Luteolibacter yonseiensis: one gene and its partner. The protein of the gene in region 1 interacts with the protein of each later gene in a pairwise test. Links are inferred from orthologs where the notes say so. Each region holds a gene or a part of one and is shown in the gene's direction. Other genes may lie near its edges. The genes, in order: JIN84_RS06800 and JIN84_RS09975.

Region 1 (9,891 bases):
TTGTTGCGGACGCGGAAGAGCGGTGTTTGCAGAATATACAAGTGTCCGTCGCGGATCATCTCCGGGAAGAACTGGAGGAAGAACGTGAGCAGCAGCAGGCGGATGTGCATGCCGTCCACATCGGCATCGGTGGCGATGACGACCTTGTTATATCTCAGGTATTCAATGCCATCCTCGATGTTGAGCGCGGCCTGGAGCAGGGCGAACTCCTCGTTTTCATACACGATCTTGCGCGGCAGGCTGTAGGTGTTGAGAGGTTTGCCCCGCAGCGAGAAGACCGCCTGTGTCTCCACGTCGCGGCTTTTCGTGATGGAACCGGAGGCCGAGTCACCCTCGGTGATGAAGAGGGTGGATTCCTCGCGGCGCTTGTGCTTGCTGTCGAAGCGGACGCGGCAGTCGCGGAGCTTCTTGTTGTGGACCTTCGCCTGTTTCGAGCGTTCGCGCGCGAGTTTCTGGATGCCTTTCAGGTCCTTGCGCTCGCGTTCGGCGGAGAGGATGCGCTTCTGGATCGCCTCGGCCACCTGCGGGTGCTTGTGCAGGTAGTTGTCGAGATTCGTCTTGAGGAAGTTCCCGACGAAGGTGCGCAGCGACTCGCCGTCCGGCGAGATGCCGGTGGAGCCGAGCTTGGTCTTGGTCTGGGACTCGAAGACCGGTTCCATGATCCGCACGCAGACGGCGGCCTCGATGCCGGCGCGGATGTCGGACGGCTCGTATTGTTTCTTGTAGAATCCGCGGATGACCGTCACCAGCGCCTCGCGGAAGGCCGCGAGGTGGGTGCCGCCCTGGGACGTGTTCTGTCCGTTGACGAAGGTATAGTATTCCTCCCCGCTCTCCGGAGTGTGGGTGAAGGCGATCTCGATGTCCTTGCCCACGAGGTGGATCGGCGGATAGAGCGCCTCGTTCTCCATTTCCTCCCGCAGCAGGTCGAGCAGGCCGTCCTTCGAGCGGAATTTCCTGCCGTTGAAATTGATGGTGAGCGCCGGGTTCAGGTAGGAGTAGTAGCGGCACATCTTTTCGACGAACGCTTCCTTGAACTTCGCTTTCGCCGGGAAAATCGTGCGGTCCAGTTCGAAGGCGAGGCGGGTGCCGTTCACCCCGTCGTCGCGGCGCGGGTTTTTCATGTCCACCGTGAGCTGGCCCTTGGAGAACTCGAGAGCCTTCGTCTCGCCATCGCGCCACGCCTGGATTTCGAAGAAGGTGGAAAGCGCGTTCACCGCCTTGATGCCGACGCCGTTCAGACCGACGGATTTCTTGAACGCCTCGCTGTCATACTTCGCGCCGGTGTTGATCTGCGCGGCGCAGTCGAAGAGTTTTCCAAGTGGAATCCCACGACCGAAGTCGCGCACCTCCACGCGGCCTTCCTCGTCGATTTCCACGCGCACTTCCTTGCCGAAGCCCATGATGTGCTCGTCGATGGAGTTGTCCACCGCCTCCTTGAGCAGGATGTAGAGACCGTCGTCCGGAGACGAGCCATCACCGAGCTTGCCGATGTACATGCCGGGACGCATGCGGATGTGTTCGCGCCAATCGAGTGATTTGATGTCGTCTTCGGTGTAGTTCGCGGCCATGGATGAAAGTTGCTTCGGGAGTCCTAAACGGTTGCCGGACGGGGTGCAAGGACGGGTGTGACCCGGAATTCCGGGGCGTTTTCCGGCGTACGGATGGATCCGGTGGAATTTCACGTTGCCAGTGAGGGGTGCCTCGCCCAGCGTCCCCGGAGCAATTTCATGGACTGGACCTACAATATTCTCGGACCGGACCCCGTCGCGGGTTTGATGGTGATTCTCATTCTGGTGATCATCGAGGGCGTTCTATCGGTGGACAACGCGGCCGTGCTGGCGACGATGGTGATGCGTCTCCCCGAGGAACAGCGGGGGAAGGCCCTGAAGTATGGCATCATCGGAGCTTACGCGTTCCGGGGGCTGTGCCTCGCGCTGGCGGCATGGCTCATCACGATCTGGTGGCTGGAACCGCTGGGCGGGATTTATCTGCTATGGCTGGCCTGGAGCCATTTTTCCAAACACAAGTCCGTGGAGGAAGAGGGGGCGGAAGCCGTCGCGGCGGAGGGCAACCTGCTTTACCGCTGCACCATCGGCCTTCTCGGCCCGTTCTGGGCGACGGTTGCGGCGGTGGAGGTCATGGATCTGGCGTTCTCCATCGACAACGTCGTCGCCGCGATCGCTTACGTGAAAATGTATCCGATGCCATCGAAGCTCGTGCTCGTCTGCACCGGCGTTTTCCTGGGCATCCTCGCGATGCGCTTCGCCGCCACGGGATTCGTGAAGCTGATGCACCGCTATCCGTTTTTGGAAACGTGCGCGTTCGTGGTGATCGGAATCCTGGGCATCAAGCTGGTGCTCAGCGTGCCGCGCCATTTCCTTGATAAAACCAACGATTTCCACGCCTACCTCGCGGCGAAGTCTCCAGCTCTATCCTCGGCGGGCGACGCATTCCACTCTTTCCTGGCAAGCCATTATTTCGACTTGGGAACCTCGGTGCTCACCCTGCTGATCTTCATCGTTCCGGTGCTGGCGCACCGGCTCAAAGGTGGCGGGAATGGGTGATCGACAATACCGGGAGCCGATGATGTTTCTAATTGTCAAGGTTTGCTTCATTGTGATCGGGGGGACCGTTCTCGCATTGGGCGTGGCGCATGAGTTCTCCTGGTGGAAGCGGAGGACGTGGACCAGAGGGAAGGGCGTTATTGTCGGGTTCAAGGAGAGAGAGGGCGACGGAGTGAATTATGCTCCTGAAATTCAATTTGAAGGTCCTGCCGGCATCATACGGTTCACCTCTGGTTATGAATCCAGCAGGAAGCCTCGATTGGATGAGGTCGTCGAAATCGTGATCGATGAAGCCGGAAGTTCGGCGGAACATTTTACCTGGGTAAACAGATTTCTGAGCACGCTCTTCACCATCCCGTTGGGAGTTTTGTTGGTGATCGTGGGACTTGCAATGCAACCTGGTCTGGCGGGCCGAGCCCGATCCTCACAGTGTGACTGTTCAAAGGAAAGATGTACTTGCTATTGAGACTCGGTTTCAATAGAAGTCGCCGTGAGCGAGTCTGCCGCTCCGGCCAGAACCGGGGAGAAAATCGAAAAACCCATCTCGGAAATGTGGTGGGGGGAAGCCAACGACCTGCGCTGCGGGCGCGTGGCCGGGCGGATTGTTTCCGGAGGCTGGAGGTGGAAAGTCTCGTCGGAGGGGGCCATCTGGCTGTGGCTCAATCGGGAGGGCAGCGGACTGGTGTGGGGGGAAAAAGACCGTTTCATTCTAAAACCCGGCATGTACGCCATGACCGGTGGAGGCAAGGCGGGAGAGTGGTCCTGTGTGCGTTATCCCGGCATGCACACCTTGGAGGTCATTGTGATTTCCCGCGAGTGGCTGCGGGAACGGCTGGGCAAGAACATGGACTGGCTGCATCCCGAACTCGGGAAATGGCTGCGTGACGGGGGTTCGGTCGCCTTCTGTGGACTGATGGGTGTATGGGAGCGCGATCTATGCGAAGCCCTTGCCCAAGCGGCCCAGGAGGCCGGACCCAGCCGCCTGCTGGCGGAAGCCCGTGTGCTTGAATGGGCCGCGGTGCGGTTGTTCCGTGCCAAGCCTGGCGATGGAGGTAGCAGCTTCTGCTCCGCGATCCGCGACCGCGATCCTGTGAAGCGCGCCATCCACCTGCTCCGCGAACGGCTCGACCAGCCGCTGGACCTCACCTCGCTGGCGAAGGAGGTCGGCGTCGCGCCCCACCATCTTTCCCGCCGGGTCAGCAGCGAGACAGGGGATACCCTCCAGCGCCACCTGCGCCGCATCCGCATCGAGCGGGCATGCGAGGCACTGGACTCGGGGAAAATGAACGTCACCGAGGTGGCGCTCGAAGTCGGCTACCAGAGCCTCAGCCATTTCGCAAAAGCCTTCCGTGAGGAAGCCGGTGAGTCGCCCAGCAAATGGCTCGCCCGCAAACGCGGCTGAAAATCACCCATCAACCGAGATATCGAACACACCATGAAACCCGCTCCCAACCGCTTCATCCGCCCATGGAGGTTTTCCAGAATCCAACCGGGTCTACCGCTGCTGGTCGGCACCGCCGCCTGTATCGGACTTGTCCAGGCACAGGAGGCCGCGCCAAAAACCAATGCCGACGGCTCCACGGTGCTCGACACCCTGACCGTCACCGCGAGCCGTGATGGCGACGCGCGGATCCTCGACTATAACAACGAGAACAGCACCGTCGGCACCAAGACCACCACACCCCTCCTCGAAACCCCGCAGTCGATTTCCGTCATCACCGAGGACCAGATCGTCACCCGGAATGCCCAGGGTGTGGCGGAGGCCCTGCGCTATACCGCCGGCACCTCCACCGAAGCCTACGGCCAGGACCCGCGTGGTTACGATTGGGTGAACATCCGCGGGTTCGATGCCTTCAACAGCCGTTATCTCGACGGCCTGCGTCTGCAGAACTACGAATTTCCCGAAATCTTCGGCCTCGAACGGGTGGAGGTCATCAAAGGGCCCAGCTCGGTTCTTTACGGCCAATCCGTGGCGGGCGGCGTCATCAACGCGATCAGCAAGCGCCCGAAGGAGACTGCGTTCGGCGAGGTCGCGGCGGAGATCGGCACCCATGAATCCTACGAGGCCACCTTGGACGTCGGTTCGCCGCTCACTGCGGACGGCTCGGTGCTCTATCGTCTCACCGGACTGTTCAGGGACAGCCAGGAGGACAGCAACGGATTCCCGGTGGATGCCAGCCGCTACTACATCGCGCCCGCGCTCACGTGGAAAATCTCGCCGGACACGAAGATCGACTTCCGGGTGAGCTATTTCCACGGGGAAAGCACGCAGACCCCGAGTTATGCCTCCGCTCCGGACGGCAGCCCCACGAATGTGAAGGCCTTTGGTTACGGAAAATGGGACTACGAGGAAAATGACATCCTCAATCTCAACTATCAGTTGGAGCACCGCATCAGCCGGGATCTCGCATTCCGCCAGAACCTGCGCGCGTCCAGTTACAACGTCCAGGACAAGTATTTGAACTCCATGGGCTATCAGGATGATGGAAGTGGCAACCCCACCACCATCATGGACCGCACCGCTTCCATCTGGGACAGCGACTCGCTCTCGCTCGGGATCGACAGCCAGCTTGAATACAAGATCCGCGGCAGCCGGGTGGAGCAAACCTTGTTGGGCGGCTTTGACTATTCCTGGGCCAGCGCGGACACCGTCTATTATGATGATCCGGTCGGCAGCATCGACATCTCCGATCCGGACTACGGCCAGCCGATCCAGCGTCCCACCAGCCTACAGTCCGACAGCTATCAGAAATCCACCCAATACGGGCTATATCTCCAGGACCAGATCAAGTTCGACTCGAAATGGGTGGTCACCCTGAGCGGCCGCCATGACTGGGCGGAAACCGAAGTGAAGGAGCGCACGCTGAGCGGAACCCCTGATTTCCGCAGCGGTCAGGACGACAGCGCCTTCACCGGTCGTGCGGGGCTGACCTATCTGGCCGACAACGGCCTTGCTCCGTATGCCAGCGTTTCCAGTTCGTTTTACCCGAACTCCGGGCTCGACATCTCCGGAAATACTTTCGATCCCACCGAGGGAACACAGTATGAGATCGGCCTCAAATACGCGCCGAAAAACTTCCGCGGTGGAGCCACGCTGTCGTTGTATGACATCACCCAGAGCAACGTGCTGACCTCCAATCCCGCGGATGCCGCCTACTACGAGGCATCCGGTGAATGGCGTTCGCGCGGCATCGAGTTCGAGGGGAATCTCGGAATCACCGACAATCTCGACCTTCTGGTGAACACCACCCTTGGTGATGTGGAAATCACCGAAAGCGAGGATGGGGATGAAGGAAACACCCCCGGTCTCACTCCTGAGAAGTCCGCTTCCACCTGGCTGAACTATACGTTCCGGGACGGCACGCTGAAAGGGCTCATCCTCGGCGGCGGCGTGCGCTACGTGGGGACGAGTTATTCCTCGAGTTCGGATACCGCGAGGAAGAACAGCGACTACACCGTGCTTGACCTGGCGGCACGCTACGTCAGCGGACCGTGGACCTACGCGCTGAATGTGAACAACGTCTTCGACACGGTGGAATGGATCGACACCGAGTATCAATACAACAAGACCGCCGGAAATTCGGTGAATCTCTCGGTGGCATATCACTGGTGAACCATCGGTTCCGTCCTTGGATCGCGGCGGCCTGCCGCCGCTTTCCCCGGGTGGCCCGCCGCCACTCCGCAGCCTGCCGCCGGTCGGGAAGCGGCGGCAGGCCGCGCACGGTCCGACCATCGGTCACCCGCACAACCCACGCCACACCGCGTCCATCTCCCAGCCTCTGGCGGCGATCTTGAAGTGCGGGTTCCCCAATGAATCGAACAGGATCATCTCGGTGAACCGCTCGTCGTCGACCAGCACGCAGACGATGCGCAGGGTGTGGCAGACGCCGAAGTCCACTTCCAGCATGCTCCTGCCGTCATCCGCGATGATGCCGAGGATGCCGTTGGAAAGCTGGAGATTCTTCGGTTTCAACCAGGTGGTGAAACCGACGACAGGGGACACCAGCCCGCACCGCAGCTCGAGTTCCTTCTCGATGGCGTGGCAGAAGATGCGGGTGAGGGGATTCCGCTCCGGGTAGGAGCGCCGTTCGTCGGCCGCGGCCTGGCAGCAGGGGCAGATGACGGGACGGATGATGAATTCCTCCCGCCACCGCTGGTACTGCTCCTCCTGTAGGACATCCGCCGGATGGTGGTTCAGGCAGCGGGTGAAGTGTTCCATTTCGCTGATGTTCGGGATGGCCACCACCGACAGGGTCCTCGGTTCTCCATGCGTTGCGATTTCCAACGCGAGCGCCTGCCGGGTCCGGTAGTCGATCTCGACCCCGTGCACCGCCTCGACGGCCGCCAGTGAGAGGTGCAGCCCGTTTTCCGGGAAAAAGACGGATTTCGCGTCCTCGTCGTCGACCATTTCGGACAGCGGGACGATGGCGGCCAGTTCGGTCATCCAGTTCCGCGCGTGCACGTAGAGCGGCCCGCTGCGGGCCACCGCCTGCAGGAGTGATGGGACCGGCCCGGTGAAGCGGAGCGTGCGGCGGGCGACTTGGTAGGGATTCGGCTGGTGCATGTTGAAAAAAAGGATCAGGCGGCGGTGGGCTCCAGATAGATCCGGACGGGGCCGTGCGGCACCCGCGTCATACGGAAGTCCGGTGCCTCCACGTTGGCATACACCACATGGCGGCAGGCGTGGTCCGCCACGCGCAGCACCCCGCCTTCCGAGTCGATGAAGGAGGGGGTGAACCGCACCACGTTGCGGTGGATGTGATTCTTGATCTCGACCTCCAGCCACTCGCAGGCCCGCAGGGTCTCCGCCGCGGAGCGCACGAGGATGCCGTCGCTCGTGGTCCGCGAGGCGTCTCCCCAATCGTCCAGCCACGCTCCGGCACCGAGTTGGCGGCTCTGGGCGCAGTCCAGAGAAACGGCGTTGAACTTCCGCAGCAGCGCCGTGACCGCGGGGGATTCCCAACTGTAGCCATCCAGCCGGATGGAGAGATCGATCGCCTGGCCCGGCTCTCCCACCGCCAGCAGGGGACGGCGGTCGGAGGCGTCCGTCATCAGATAGATGTTCTGGGGCTGGCTGGTGTCCGTCTCCAGTCCGCTCACCTGGTCGTGCAGGATGTTCCAGCCGTTTTTCTGATAGGCCACCGCCAGCCCGAAAGGCGTGGTTTTCGCGAGGCTCAGCCCTTTCTGCCGCAGGACCATCGTTCCCTGGCCGAGGTAGCAAAGGTGGTTCAAAACCTCGGAAATCGGACTGCGCAGCATATACGCGCAACCGCACGGGGCCGACGGACTCTTTCGCCATGAACAGAACATGACCGCAGCATGCCACGGTTCCCGCGCTTTTGCTGGCGGTGGATTGTGCGGGATGAGCGGTCGCTTGCGGAATGGAGCGCTCCAAGTGGGTTTTCATCCCGTACGGAGGGCGTTGCCTCATTGACGTGGATGCTGTTGCCCGTGAAGCTGGCCGGGATGAGCGAGATGATCCTGGGAATTGATTTGGGCACGACGAATTCCGCCGTCGGTGTGGTGGACTCCGGCTTTCCCATCCTGCTGGCCAATGAGGACGGACGGCGCATCACTCCCAGCGCGGTCTGGATCGGTGCGGACGGCTCGGTGGAAACCGGTGCGAAGGCCCTGCGGCGCCGGTCGCTGGAACCGGATCGGGTGGTGACCAGCGTCAAGCGGCTGATGGGACGCAGGGCGGCCGAAGTGGAGGAGAATTTCCCGCTGGCGGTGACCGCCGGAGCGGATGGGTTTCCATTGGTGCTGGGGAAGTCGCCTGAGGAAATCAGCGCGGAAATCCTGCGGGAGATGAGGCGTGTCGCGGAGTGGAGGATGGGTGCGGAAATCCGCAAGGCGGTCATCACCGTTCCCGCGTATTTTCATGATGCCCAACGCGCTGCGACAAAACGGGCGGGGGAGCTCGCCGGGCTCGAAGTGGTGAGGATCATCAACGAACCCACCGCCGCGGCATTGGCATACGGCCTGGACAAACTGGGCGAAAAAGCCCGTGTCGCGGTGTATGATCTCGGTGGCGGCACGTTCGACCTCTCCATTTTGGAAATCCAGGACGGTGTCTTCCAGGTGCTCGCCACCCATGGCGACACCCGTCTGGGCGGCGATGATCTGGACGCCCTCATCCTGGCATGGATCATGGAGCGCGGAGGCGTTGCCGAAGTCGACAGCTCGGCACGGATCCGCCTCACGGCGGAAGCCGAACGGGTGAAGCTCGCCTTGTCCGATGGGGATGAAACGGTTTTCAGGGTCCCATTCTACGACGGAACCCGCAGCCTGGAGCAAGGGATCACAAGGGAACAGCTGGAGAAACTCGCCGCGCCATGGATTGCGAAAACGCTGCGTCTCTGCCGCCAGGCCCTTGCCGATGCCGCGCTGGAGGCTGGCGATCTGGATGCCGTCGTGCTGGTCGGCGGCAGCACCCGCATGCCCGCGGTCCGTCGCGCGGTGGCGGAGCTTTTCGGGCGGGAGGCGGATGTTTCACAGCACCCGGACGAGGCGATCGCCCTCGGAGCCACCATCCAGGGTGGCGTGCTGGGTGGCTCGCTGAGGCAGATGATCCTGCTGGACGTGACGCCGCTGAGCCTCGGGATCGAGACCTTCGGTGGTCTCATGAACGTGCTGATCCCGCGCAACACCACCATCCCGTGCAAGGCCGGGGAAATGTTCACCAACGCCGCGGACGGGCAGGCGGCGATGCGGGTGCGGGTGCTCCAGGGCGAGCGGGAGATGGCGAAGGACAACTGGGAGCTCGGCGGCTTCGACGTCGCTTTTTCTCCATCACCGAAGGGCCAGGCACGTGTCGGCGTGCAGTTCCGGATCGATGAAAATGGCATTCTCGAAGCCCTTGCGCGTGACGTCGCCACCGGCACGGATACCATCATCCGCATTGAAAGCTCGGCGGTGGACGTGGATGACGCCGCCGTCGAGGCGATGGTCAGCGAATCGGTGGAACATGCCTTCACCGACATGGCGGAGCGCGTTTTCACCGAAGCCAGGTTGAAAGCGGAGGAATTGCTCCCGGCGGTGGAATCCGTTTTGGCCCAGGGACTCGCACTGCCGGACGAGAAGCAGGAAATCGAGTCCGCCGCGGCAGCCGTCCGCGCCGCGCTGGCCGCGGGAGCCGCCAATCCCCTGAAAAAGGCTGTCCAGCAGCTGGATGCCGCCACCGAAGCGCTCGCCGCCCGTCTTGTGGAGCAGGCGATGGACGCCGCGCTGGACCGCCAACTCGCCGGTGAATGAGGGTAACCGCTTGCAACCGGCACCATTCCCTTCCATCCTGCTCCGCCTTCCATCCGCCTGATGAATCCCAGCC
Region 2 (9,785 bases), on another replicon or contig:
TGAAGTTGAAATCAAGCCCCGTATCGACGCCGTAGCGGTTGCTCGTGTCGTCATAGGAATACGGGTAAAGGGTGAGTTCCCTCTCGCCGTTGGTCAGGGTGCCGCCGAACTGCGGATAGAAAAGACGGTCCCACGCCTGGTCGATGCGGGTGTAGTTGAAGTTCTGACGCACCGAAACCACATCGTTGAAGCGATGGCTGAAATCATAGCCGAGCCTCAGACGCTTGAAGTCCACATTGTTTCCCTGGCCGGGGATGCCGATGTAGCGGTCGAGCGGGATATGGCCGTTCGGGTTTGAAAGCACGGTTCCCGAGGCGGGCAGGGGCATGCCTTCGGTTTTGTCGTCATGGGTGTAGCTGCCCAGGAATGTGAACTGGGTGTCTTCCGAAATTTGGAAAAGAACCGAAGGTGCGATGAAAAGCCGCTCTTTTTCCGAGTGGGAAATGAACGTGTCCGTCTCACGATAGAGGCCCAGGATGCGGCCGTAGATGCCGGATTTCCCGTCCACGCTGCCGCCTTTCGCGCCCACGCTGCCGGAACCGGGGGTATAGAGTGGCGAGTAGGCGTCCACCGAAGCCTCATAGGTATTGAAGGAACCCACTCCGAGGCCGATTTCCCCGCCGGTGTCATATTTCGGGCGCTTGCTGACGAGATTGACGAGGCCGCCGAGCGGCGCGTTGCCATAGAGGGAGGATGCGGGTCCTTTGATGACCTCTACCTTTTCGAAACCGAATATTTCCGGAGAGGTGCCGTTGTCGCCACGGAGTCCGTCCCAGTAGGTCTTGTAGGAGGCATCGAAGCCCCGGATCCGGTACTGATCGTAGGCACCATAGAAACCGCCGGTGGAAATACCGGCCACGTTGCGCAACACTTCTTCCAGTTTCACCGCGTCCTGATCCTCGATGAGTTGCTCGGTCAACACGGTCACGGCTTGAGGGGTTTCAAGCAGGGGAGCCGGTGTCTTCAAGGCTCCGAGGGTGGTTTCCGGTGGAGCGTAGCTTTCAGAGGTCAGCGCTTGCGCGGTCACGGTCAGGGTGTCCAGTTCGGTAGCATCCGGGGAGGTCGCGGTTTGTGAAAATGCCGCGGTGATGGTGAACGGGAGCACCCACAAGGCGGGGCGAAGCTGATTTTTTCTTTTCATGGTGAGGGAAAATTTCAGGAGACCGTCCTGAACTGTCACCACACAAATGAGAAAGAATCTCAATAGCAAAACATTTTTTTGAAAGGTTTGGTCATAATTGCTAGGATGTCTGAAAATGACGGATTTTTAAGACATTTCCTATTCGTTATAAGATATTTATAATTTTCTTAGGGGTTTTTAATAAATTTCATCGACTCCTAAAGCATAATGAGAACCATTTGCAACAGCTTTGGGCGTGCATTTTGCATCGTCCGATGCCCCCATTCGTAAATCCATCCATGAAAACAGACAGCGATTTCAGTTCAACAAGTCTCCGTTCCACCGGACGGTCGGAAAAATTGGCCATGACCAGCACCCTTCTGGCGCTGAGCCAGTTGGCGGCACCTGCGGCCACACCGGCAGCGGAGGAGTCTGCAAAGCCGGAAGGCGGCGCCACCTCATTGCCCGAGCTTGTCGTGCAGGCGGATGGGACGAAGAAACTCTACAAGCCGGAGAATCTCACCTCCAAGAAATACACGGTGCCCATCCGCGATGTGCCACAGACGGTGACCGTCCTGCCTCAGGAAGTGATCCGAGAGCAAGGCGCGACCAGCCTGCGCGACGTGCTTCGCAATGTGCCGGGCATCAGCATGCAGGCTGGTGAGGGCGGCGGCGGTCCATCCGGTGACAACCTTGCGATCCGTGGCTTCGCGGCCCGTTCGGATATCTTTGTCGATGGCTTCCGGGATTCCGCCGGCGGCGGTTACACCCGTGACCCGTTCAACATCGAGCAGGTTGAAGTCGCCAAGGGACCTGCTTCCGCGAACAGCGGTCGTGGTTCCACAGGTGGTTCCGTGAACATCGCTTCGAAAACCGCACATCTCGGAAATTCCTACGGCGGGGCCGCCACCGTCGGCACCGACGAACTCTATCGCGGCACCTTCGACGTGAACCAGGAACTGCCCTACCTCAAGGGAACGGCGTTCCGGTTGAACGGATTGCTCCACTCACAGGACATCGCCGACCGTGACGGAGTCGAGCAGGAGCGTTGGGGCGTCGCTCCGACCATCACTTTCGGACTTGGAACGGATACCCGTTTCACCCTGTCCTACATGCACTTGGATCAGGAGAACACCCCTGACTATGGTCTCCCGTGGGTACCCCGCAACTCCACCGTCGTCGGTGCCGGCGGCACCCCCGTCACCGTCGTCAACAACACGGGTCTTGATTCCGGTATTCCGTCTGTCAGCTACGAAAACTGGTATGGCAATTCCGAGCGCGATTATGAAGAAATCCAGACCGACATCTTCACGGCGGCGTTCGAACACGACATCAACGAGAGCCTCAAGCTCACCAGCGGCTTCCGTTACAGCCGGAACGATCGAGACTCGGTGACCACGGCCCCCCGGTTCGTGAGCGACACCTCCGTCCCCGGCACGACCAGCTACAACAGCACGGTTCTGAACCAACAGTTCCAGTCGCGTGACCAACTGGACACCGGTTTCTACAACCAAACCAACTTTGTCTACGACTTCGCCACCGGCAGCGTGGAGCACACCGTGGTGACCGGCTTCGAGATCAGCCGCGAGGAGTCCAAGAATTACGGCCGCTCCGTCATTGATCCCGCCACCGGGCTTCCGATCCTGCCATCCCAAACTCCGCAGATCGACCTTCTCACCGGTGAACAACTCGTCCCTTACGTGGGTAGGATCGAGCGCAACGGCTCCTACACCAGCGCGGAGGTGGAGAGCGCGGCGGTTTATCTCTTCGACACGGCGAAGATCGACGAACACTGGGAAGTGTCCGGCGGCCTCCGTTTCGATTCGACACGCACGGACTACACGAGCTACGCGGTCACACCCACACCATTGCTCTACAACAAAACCGTTGGCGACGATGTCCTGAGCTACCGCGCCTCGGTCACCTACAAGCCGGTCAGGGAAGGAAGCATCTACTTCGGCTACGGATCCTCCTACAACCCCTCCACCGAACTGCTGACCTACGGCACGACGGCCGCCAACATCGGCGTGGATCCCGAGGAAAGCGAAACCATGGAACTCGGAGCGAAATGGGAATTCTTCGAACAGAAGCTGCTTGTGACCGGAGCCCTGTTCCGGACCGACAAATCAAACGCCCGCACCACTGATCCAGTCACGGATGAGGTTTCCGTCACCGGGGAACAGGTCGTGCAAGGCGTCGAGGTCGGCTTCACCGGCAGCATCACCGACAAGCTGCGTTTGATCGGTGGCTACACCTTCCTCGACAGCGAGGTGGAGGAATCCGCCAACCCGCACGAAGTCGGCAACGAAGTCAGCAACACCCCGGAAAATTCCTTCAGCCTCTGGGCGGTGCATGACCTGCCGGCCGGTTTCAGCGTCGGTGTCGGCAGCCAGTATGTGGGCAGCCGCTACAACAACTCGAACGGTGAGACCCGTCAAAAGGCCCCCGATTTCATCCTGTTCAATGCGATGGCTTCCTACGATCTGAACGAAAACGTGACCTTCCGCCTCAATGCGGACAACCTCTTTGACGAAGAATACATCGACCGTGTCGGTGGCGGACACTTCGTTCCCGGAGTCGGTCGCACCATTTCGCTCACCGCGGACTTCCAATTCTGAAATCCAACACCTACCGGCAGCCGCATGTTGATCCGTATCCCTGACGTTCTCACCCCCGCCCAAGTGGCGGAGGCCCGTGCCATCCTTGACGCCGCCGACTGGATCGACGGCAAGGTCACCGCAGGCCACCAGTCCGCCAAGGCGAAGGACAACATGCAGCTTCCGGAAGGTTCTCCGGCGGCGAAAGAACTCGGAGCGATGGTGCTGGAGGCATTGGGGAAAAACCCGCTGTTCCTCTCGGCCGCGCTGCCGCTCCATGTCTTTCCGCCGCTGTTCAACCGCTACACCGGCGGCCAGTCGTTCGGCACCCATGTGGACAATGCGATCCGCCAGGTGCCGGGCACCGGCCACCGCATCCGCACCGATCTCTCCGCCACCCTGTTTTTCGCGGAGCCGGAGGAATATGACGGTGGCGAGCTATGCATCGAGGACACCTACGGCGTCCAACGTGTCAAGCTTCCCGCCGGTCACATGGTGCTCTATCCGGCCACCAGCCTGCACCACGTCACGCCTGTCACGCGGGGCGCCCGCGTTTGCTCCTTTTTCTGGCTCCAAAGCATGATCCGCAGCGACGAGCAGCGCACGCTGCTGTTTGATCTCGATCTCGCCACCCAGCGCATCGCCGGGGAATTCGCCGGGCAGAAGGCCGCCGAGGACAGCACCGTCCAACTCACCGGCGTCTATCACAACCTGCTTCGCCAGTGGGCCGAAATGTGATGAAGCTTGTAAGGAAAACCATCTTCTGGCTCCACCTCGGCATCGGCCTCCTTGCGGGCGTGCTCGTGCTGATGATGTCCGTCACGGGCGTGCTCATGGCCTTCGAGCGCCAGATTGTCGAGAAGGCGGACGGATTCCACATCACGGCCACCGGCAACCCTCTCGGACCCGAGGCGCATCTGGATGGTCTCAGGACCGCCAAACAGCCCCCTTCCTCCCTTGGATTCGAACGGGACGCCACCAGACCGGTGGTCTATCAGTTCGGAAAAGAAAAAGCCGTTTTCTCGGACCCCTATACCGGAAAATCCCTGGGCAATGGCAACACCGCCGTCCGTGGTTTCTTTAAATTCATTCTCAGCTGGCATCGCTGGCTCGGACGTGAGGGCGCCTCCCAAGCCACCGGGAAAGCAATCATCGGGATTGGCAACCTGATGTTCCTCTTCCTCCTCGTCACAGGGGTCTTCCTGTGGTTCCCCAAACGCTGGACCCGTTCCGGTGTGAAAGCCATCACACTGCTGCAAAAACGCCTAAAGGGCCGCGCGAGGGATTGGAACTGGCACAACGTCTTCGGTTTCTGGGCCGCCATTCCACTGCTTGTCATTGTCATCAGCGGCACCGTCATTTCCCAGCCATGGGCGACCACGCTCGTCTTCCACCTCGCTGGCGAGACTCCACCCGTCCAAGGCGAACGGAAAAAGCCGGCCCCTTTCACCCTGCCGGAAAGCCTGGCAGGCCTCGATGCCGCTTTCGCAACAGTGAAATCCTCCAACCCCGATTGGCAAAGCATCCAGCTCCAGCTTCCTTTCGCCAAGACCGCCACCTTCATCGTCGCGGACTCCCACCGTGGACGCCCGGACCTGCGCCGCACCATCACCGTGGATCTGGCGACCTCCGGCATCGTGAAATCCGAAGGATTTGACGATCTCGGGCCCGGCCGGCAGACACGCACCTGGATCCGCTGGCTCCACACCGGGGAGGCCGGCGGCCTTCCCGGTCAGACCATCGCCGGGTTGGCGGCCACCGCCAGCGCGGTGCTGGTCTGGACCGGTTTCGCTCTCTCCTTCCGCCGGTTTTTCAAAAAACGCCGCGCCGCCGCATGATGGAATCCAGGCAGCACATGCTCGAAGGCATCGCCCGTATGCGGGATGGTGATTTCCAGTCCGCTCTCCGGCATTTCGAGGACGCCGCCAACCTCCGCGAGTCCCAACCATGGCAGGAAGATCCCCAGGCCGCCTGGCTGCTCGCCGCCGCCTACATCAACCGCAGCGATGTCCTGCGTGCGCTTGATCGCCGCGATGAGGCGATTCATTCGCTGGATCGGGCCATCCATGCGATGCGACATGTCCCGTTGGATCAAAATCCGGACTGTCCTGAACGCCTTATTCTGGCATGGATCAACCGAGCCACAACTTGTGGCGAATCCGGGAGACCGGCCGAAGCGCTCACAGGGTTTTCAAAAGCGGAAGAACTGTTGGAGAGATGGGGGACGTCCGCCACGCCCGAACGGCGGTTGCTGGCTTCCATGTCACACGCGAACCGCGCCCGCGTTCTGCTCGATCTGGGCCGCAGTGTCGGTGGCTGGAGCAGTGCGGGCATCGCGGTGGACTTCCTGAAGGGGCTCGACCCGACCGGCCCTGTGGCCGAAGCCTCGATCAAGGCCCGGGGCATCCTGTGCCATTCCCTTGCCATGTTGCTGGACGAGCCGGGGGGGATCGAACTCGCACAGGATTGGATCGCCACCGCCACCAACTCCGCGGAGGAAGCGCTCGCACTCATCCGCAGTTCGGGCTACCGGGCACCGTGGCTTGCCGACTTCGTCCGCTACGGCGCGAAGATCTACCGCACCTGCCAACCGCACTTTCTGGGTGAATTCATCCGCGAATGGACCACCGGTGAGGGACCGTTGGCCGATGACGCGGTTTTGAAAAAAGAAATGTCCCGCGAACTCCTGTTGGCGAAGGCGGAACTCGAACTCCGGGTCCGCGCGCGTCCGCATGAATCCGAGCATGTCCGTCGGGCAATCTCCACCCTCTCCAGCCTCCAGCGTGCGGAAGCGGCCCTGGCCTGAATTCCCCGATGGCGAAACACATTTTTCTTGTTATTGTTGAGAGCGAATCTCATTAGAACCGCGCTACGGCCCGCATGACCTCCATCCTTTATGCCATCAATATCGGGACGCTCGCCACATGGCTGAGTGTGGCGGGATTTGGTACGGTGGGCATCGTGATCCCTGTCACCCAAGAGATCCTGCGAAGTGAAAAATCGGTCGATCCCTACAAGGATCTCGAATCCACCGTCCTGACAGACGCTTTCACGACAGACAGCGCACCTCCCTCTCAAGAGACCGACACAGGCACCACGGGCGTGGCGGAAGAAACGGAAGTTCCATTTGCAGAACAGGAAACCCTTCCCACTCCTCCGGAAATGCCGGACGTCGCGGAGGTCACCCCGTTGCCGGAGATTCCGGACATGCCTCCCCCGGTCACGAAGACCGCGGAAAATCCGGCTCCCGCGCCCACGAAGCCACGCCCTGTTCCCCGGACGAACAGCAAGACTCCCACCCGCTCGAACATGCCGACCAGCGCGACCGGCGGGTCGCCCAACACCCGGGCCGATGCCCAGGGGAAAGCGGGCAACGGCGGACAGAACGGCGGCTCGGGAATGTCCGATGCCAAGCGTCTTTCGGGTGGGCGCATGCCCGCGCCACCGTATCCGTCCGCCGCCCGGGCGAGCGGCCAGACCGGGACGATCATCGTCGAGTTCGTGGTGGATGAAAGCGGGCGCGTCGTCTCCGCCTACGCGAAAAGCGCCTCGCCGTGGCCGCTTCTCAACGAAAGCGCCATCAATGCGGTGCGCCGCTGGAAATTTCCACCCGGAAAGGTCAGTAAATACATCCGGCCCATTGTCTTCAAATTGAACCAGTAACTCCGTGCTCGCCAACATCGTCGTAGAAAAATTCATCGAAGGCGGATGGGTCATGTGGCCCATCCTCATCACCTTCCTGCTCTCCCTCTGTGTGATTCTGGACCGCTCCATCTGGTGGTCCGCTCTCCAGTCCAAGGTCCGTGGCGGTCTTCAGGAAAAAGCCCGTGAAGCGCTCGGTACCGGAGACTTCGCCACTGCTTGGAAACTGGGTGAGAACACCCCCGAGCCATACCTTGCGAACCTGCGCGAGGGCATGAGCCACGCGAACACCTCCATGCTCGCCGCAATGCAGCTTCACGCGACCCACCTGATCGAAAAGGCCGAGGCGCGCATGTGGGTGCTCAGCACCATGATCACCCTGGCCCCGCTGCTGGGACTTTTCGGCACCGTGGCCGGCCTCATGGGATCCTTCGCCGCCATCGGCTCGGACCAGCTCGCCGTCACCAAGGTCACCGGCGGCATCGGTGAGGCGCTCATCGCCACGGCGTGCGGCATCGCGATCGCGGTCCTCTGCCTGCTGCCCTATAACTTCTTCCGCAAGCGCGTCTCCGTCCTCCGCTCTTCTCTGGAACGCTGGATCAACCACTCGGAACTGCTTGTCCGATCCGCCAAGGAACACGGTTACGACCTGGAGGTTTTCGCGCTCCAGACACAAGGCCGCCCCGCCCCGAAAAACAAGGCGTAAGATTTTCTCCCATGCCCATCCAACTTTCAGGAAACTCCTCCGGCGACGACCATGGTGATGAAGCCCGCATCGAAGTGGTGCCGCTCATCGACATCATGTTCTTCCTGTTGGCCAGCTTCATGATGGTCAGTCTGAGCATGACCCAGCTCAACCGCGTGCCGATCAACCTGCCCGAGGCATCCACCGGTGTTGCGGATACCAAAGCGCCTCCGTTCCAGATCGCCGTGGATCCGAATGGGGTGATCACCTGGGACAGCAAGATCATCACGCTTTCGGAAATCACCACCCGTCTCCAGAAAGAAGCCGCACCTTCCGAGACGCGCGTCCTCATTTCCGCGGACGCCGAGTCCCGACACAAGGTCGTGCTCGATGTGCTCAACGCGGTGCGCGCCGCCGGCATCGAGAAAGTCAGCTTCGAATCCAAAGCCACCAAGCCGTGACCACCAACCGCATCCTGCCCATCGCCAACCTGGTCGGTTGCCTGGTCATCACCGGCATCATCGTCGTCCAGTGGATCAACGAACGGATCAACTACAATAGGATAGGGGTTCTCAACGCGGAGTTGGGAACCACCCGTGAGCAACTGGACTCGGAAAAGAACCGGGCGGGAGCATTGGAGAACGACGTCAGGCAGCTCAAGGATTCCATCGAGTCCACCATGCGGACGCGCAATGAAATGGAAGAGGCCATGGCGAAAATGATGGCCGAGCGCGAGGCCCAGGCCGCCACCACCGCCAGTGCCGTCGCCATCAACAACGAGGCGATCCTCAAGCAAACGGAGATCTGGGAAAAAGCGATCGCCGAGCGCGATGCCAGGATCCGCGAGCTGAACACCAATCTCACCGCGGCCCGCAACCGCCTGGACTCCGCCATCGCGGAACTGAAGGCGGCGGGTGCGAGGTAACCTGATCCGTCCCTCCCGCGCGTCCGGATGGAAGACGTGTCGGAGCCGGAGGACCCGCCGCATGCTCATACCAGTTTCCGAAAATAAAGTGACGATTGGAACCGGCGAAGCTTTCGGAATGCGCGCAGCCCGCTGCCGCTTTCCGTAGTCAGCTTGCTGACATGGCGGACCACAGCGGATCATTGATTGCTCCGCAGGCTGTCGCACAAGGGGAGGCGCGCCCTATGAATTCGAACCTCCGTTCCGGCCAGCGAGCTGGCAGATGAAAGCGGCGAGCCGCACGCAGTCCACGGAGCCGCGACTTGGGAGCAGAGTCACCTTATTGATGAAAAATGGTGTCAGTTCGCCGCGGGTTCAACCAGATAAAGCCCGTTGGTTGCCGCGCAGGCGTCGCGCCCTTTCATTTTCTTGATCTCGTGGCCGGCTCCCCAGGAGTCGGAGAAAATCACCTCGTCGGTTTTGGCATTGTAGCCGATGATGGTGCGCATGTGGCCGCCTCCACCCTGTGGATTCTCACGACCCGTCTCCGGATAGCGGCCGAGCGAGAGCGCCCACAGCAGGGGGACTCCCCGCGAGGTGGCGGTGGTGATCATCGTCCGGAACTTTTCGAAAGCTCCGGCCCGGCAGCGGGCCTCGCGCATGATGTCCGCGTTGAACTTGAAGTAATAGTCACCGGGTTCCCACTGGGGCATGCCGGCCTTTTTCGCCTCGCGGTTGTAATTGTCCACGATGCGTTCGTAGTCCCGCTGGTCGAAGGTGATCAGGTCGCGCACCCGGATCTTGAAGCGGCCCTGCAGGCGGTGGATGGCATCTTCG

Evidence for each region.
Region 2: the proteins of JIN84_RS06800 (region 1) and JIN84_RS09975 interact in binary tests that used the Escherichia coli proteins (3 or more experiments, as listed by UniProt). The link is inferred for Luteolibacter yonseiensis from one-to-one orthologs.

The regions. Positions count from the first base shown.
Region 1 is NZ_JAENIK010000008.1:118,704-128,594, reverse strand. Bases 3,616-6,588 are described here. They hold JIN84_RS06800 (TonB-dependent siderophore receptor), read left to right. Parts: upstream 3,616-3,999; coding sequence 4,000-6,177; downstream 6,178-6,588. Other genes in these bases: JIN84_RS06795 (hypothetical protein), read right to left, coding at 6,301-6,588; JIN84_RS23355 (helix-turn-helix domain-containing protein), read left to right, coding at 3,616-3,966. Outside these bases: JIN84_RS06815 (DNA topoisomerase IV subunit B), read right to left, coding at 1-1,568; JIN84_RS06810 (TerC family protein), read left to right, coding at 1,728-2,564; more of JIN84_RS23355, read left to right, coding at 3,055-3,615; more of JIN84_RS06795, read right to left, coding at 6,589-7,128; JIN84_RS06790 (hypothetical protein), read right to left, coding at 7,143-7,823; JIN84_RS06785 (Hsp70 family protein), read left to right, coding at 8,004-9,818; JIN84_RS06780 (hypothetical protein), read left to right, coding at 9,879-9,891. UniProt on the Escherichia coli protein: Involved in the uptake of iron in complex with ferrichrome, a hydroxamate-type siderophore. Binds and transports ferrichrome-iron across the outer membrane.
Region 2 is NZ_JAENIK010000011.1:61,636-71,420, forward strand. What follows is about bases 5,622-8,488. They hold JIN84_RS09975 (energy transducer TonB), read left to right. Parts: upstream 5,622-6,597; coding sequence 6,598-7,380; downstream 7,381-8,488. Other genes in these bases: JIN84_RS09970 (DUF3856 domain-containing protein), read left to right, coding at 5,622-6,523; JIN84_RS23375 (MotA/TolQ/ExbB proton channel family protein), read left to right, coding at 7,385-8,065; JIN84_RS09985 (ExbD/TolR family protein), read left to right, coding at 8,077-8,488. In the rest of the region: JIN84_RS09950 (TonB-dependent siderophore receptor), read right to left, coding at 1-1,141; JIN84_RS09955 (TonB-dependent receptor), read left to right, coding at 1,486-3,738; JIN84_RS09960 (Fe2+-dependent dioxygenase), read left to right, coding at 3,763-4,455; JIN84_RS09965 (PepSY-associated TM helix domain-containing protein), read left to right, coding at 4,455-5,555; more of JIN84_RS09970, read left to right, coding at 5,552-5,621; more of JIN84_RS09985, read left to right, coding at 8,489-8,505; JIN84_RS09990 (hypothetical protein), read left to right, coding at 8,502-8,969; JIN84_RS09995 (C39 family peptidase), read right to left, coding at 9,308-9,785. UniProt on the Escherichia coli protein: Interacts with outer membrane receptor proteins that carry out high-affinity binding and energy dependent uptake into the periplasmic space of specific substrates such as cobalamin, and various iron compounds (such as iron dicitrate, enterochelin, aerobactin, etc.).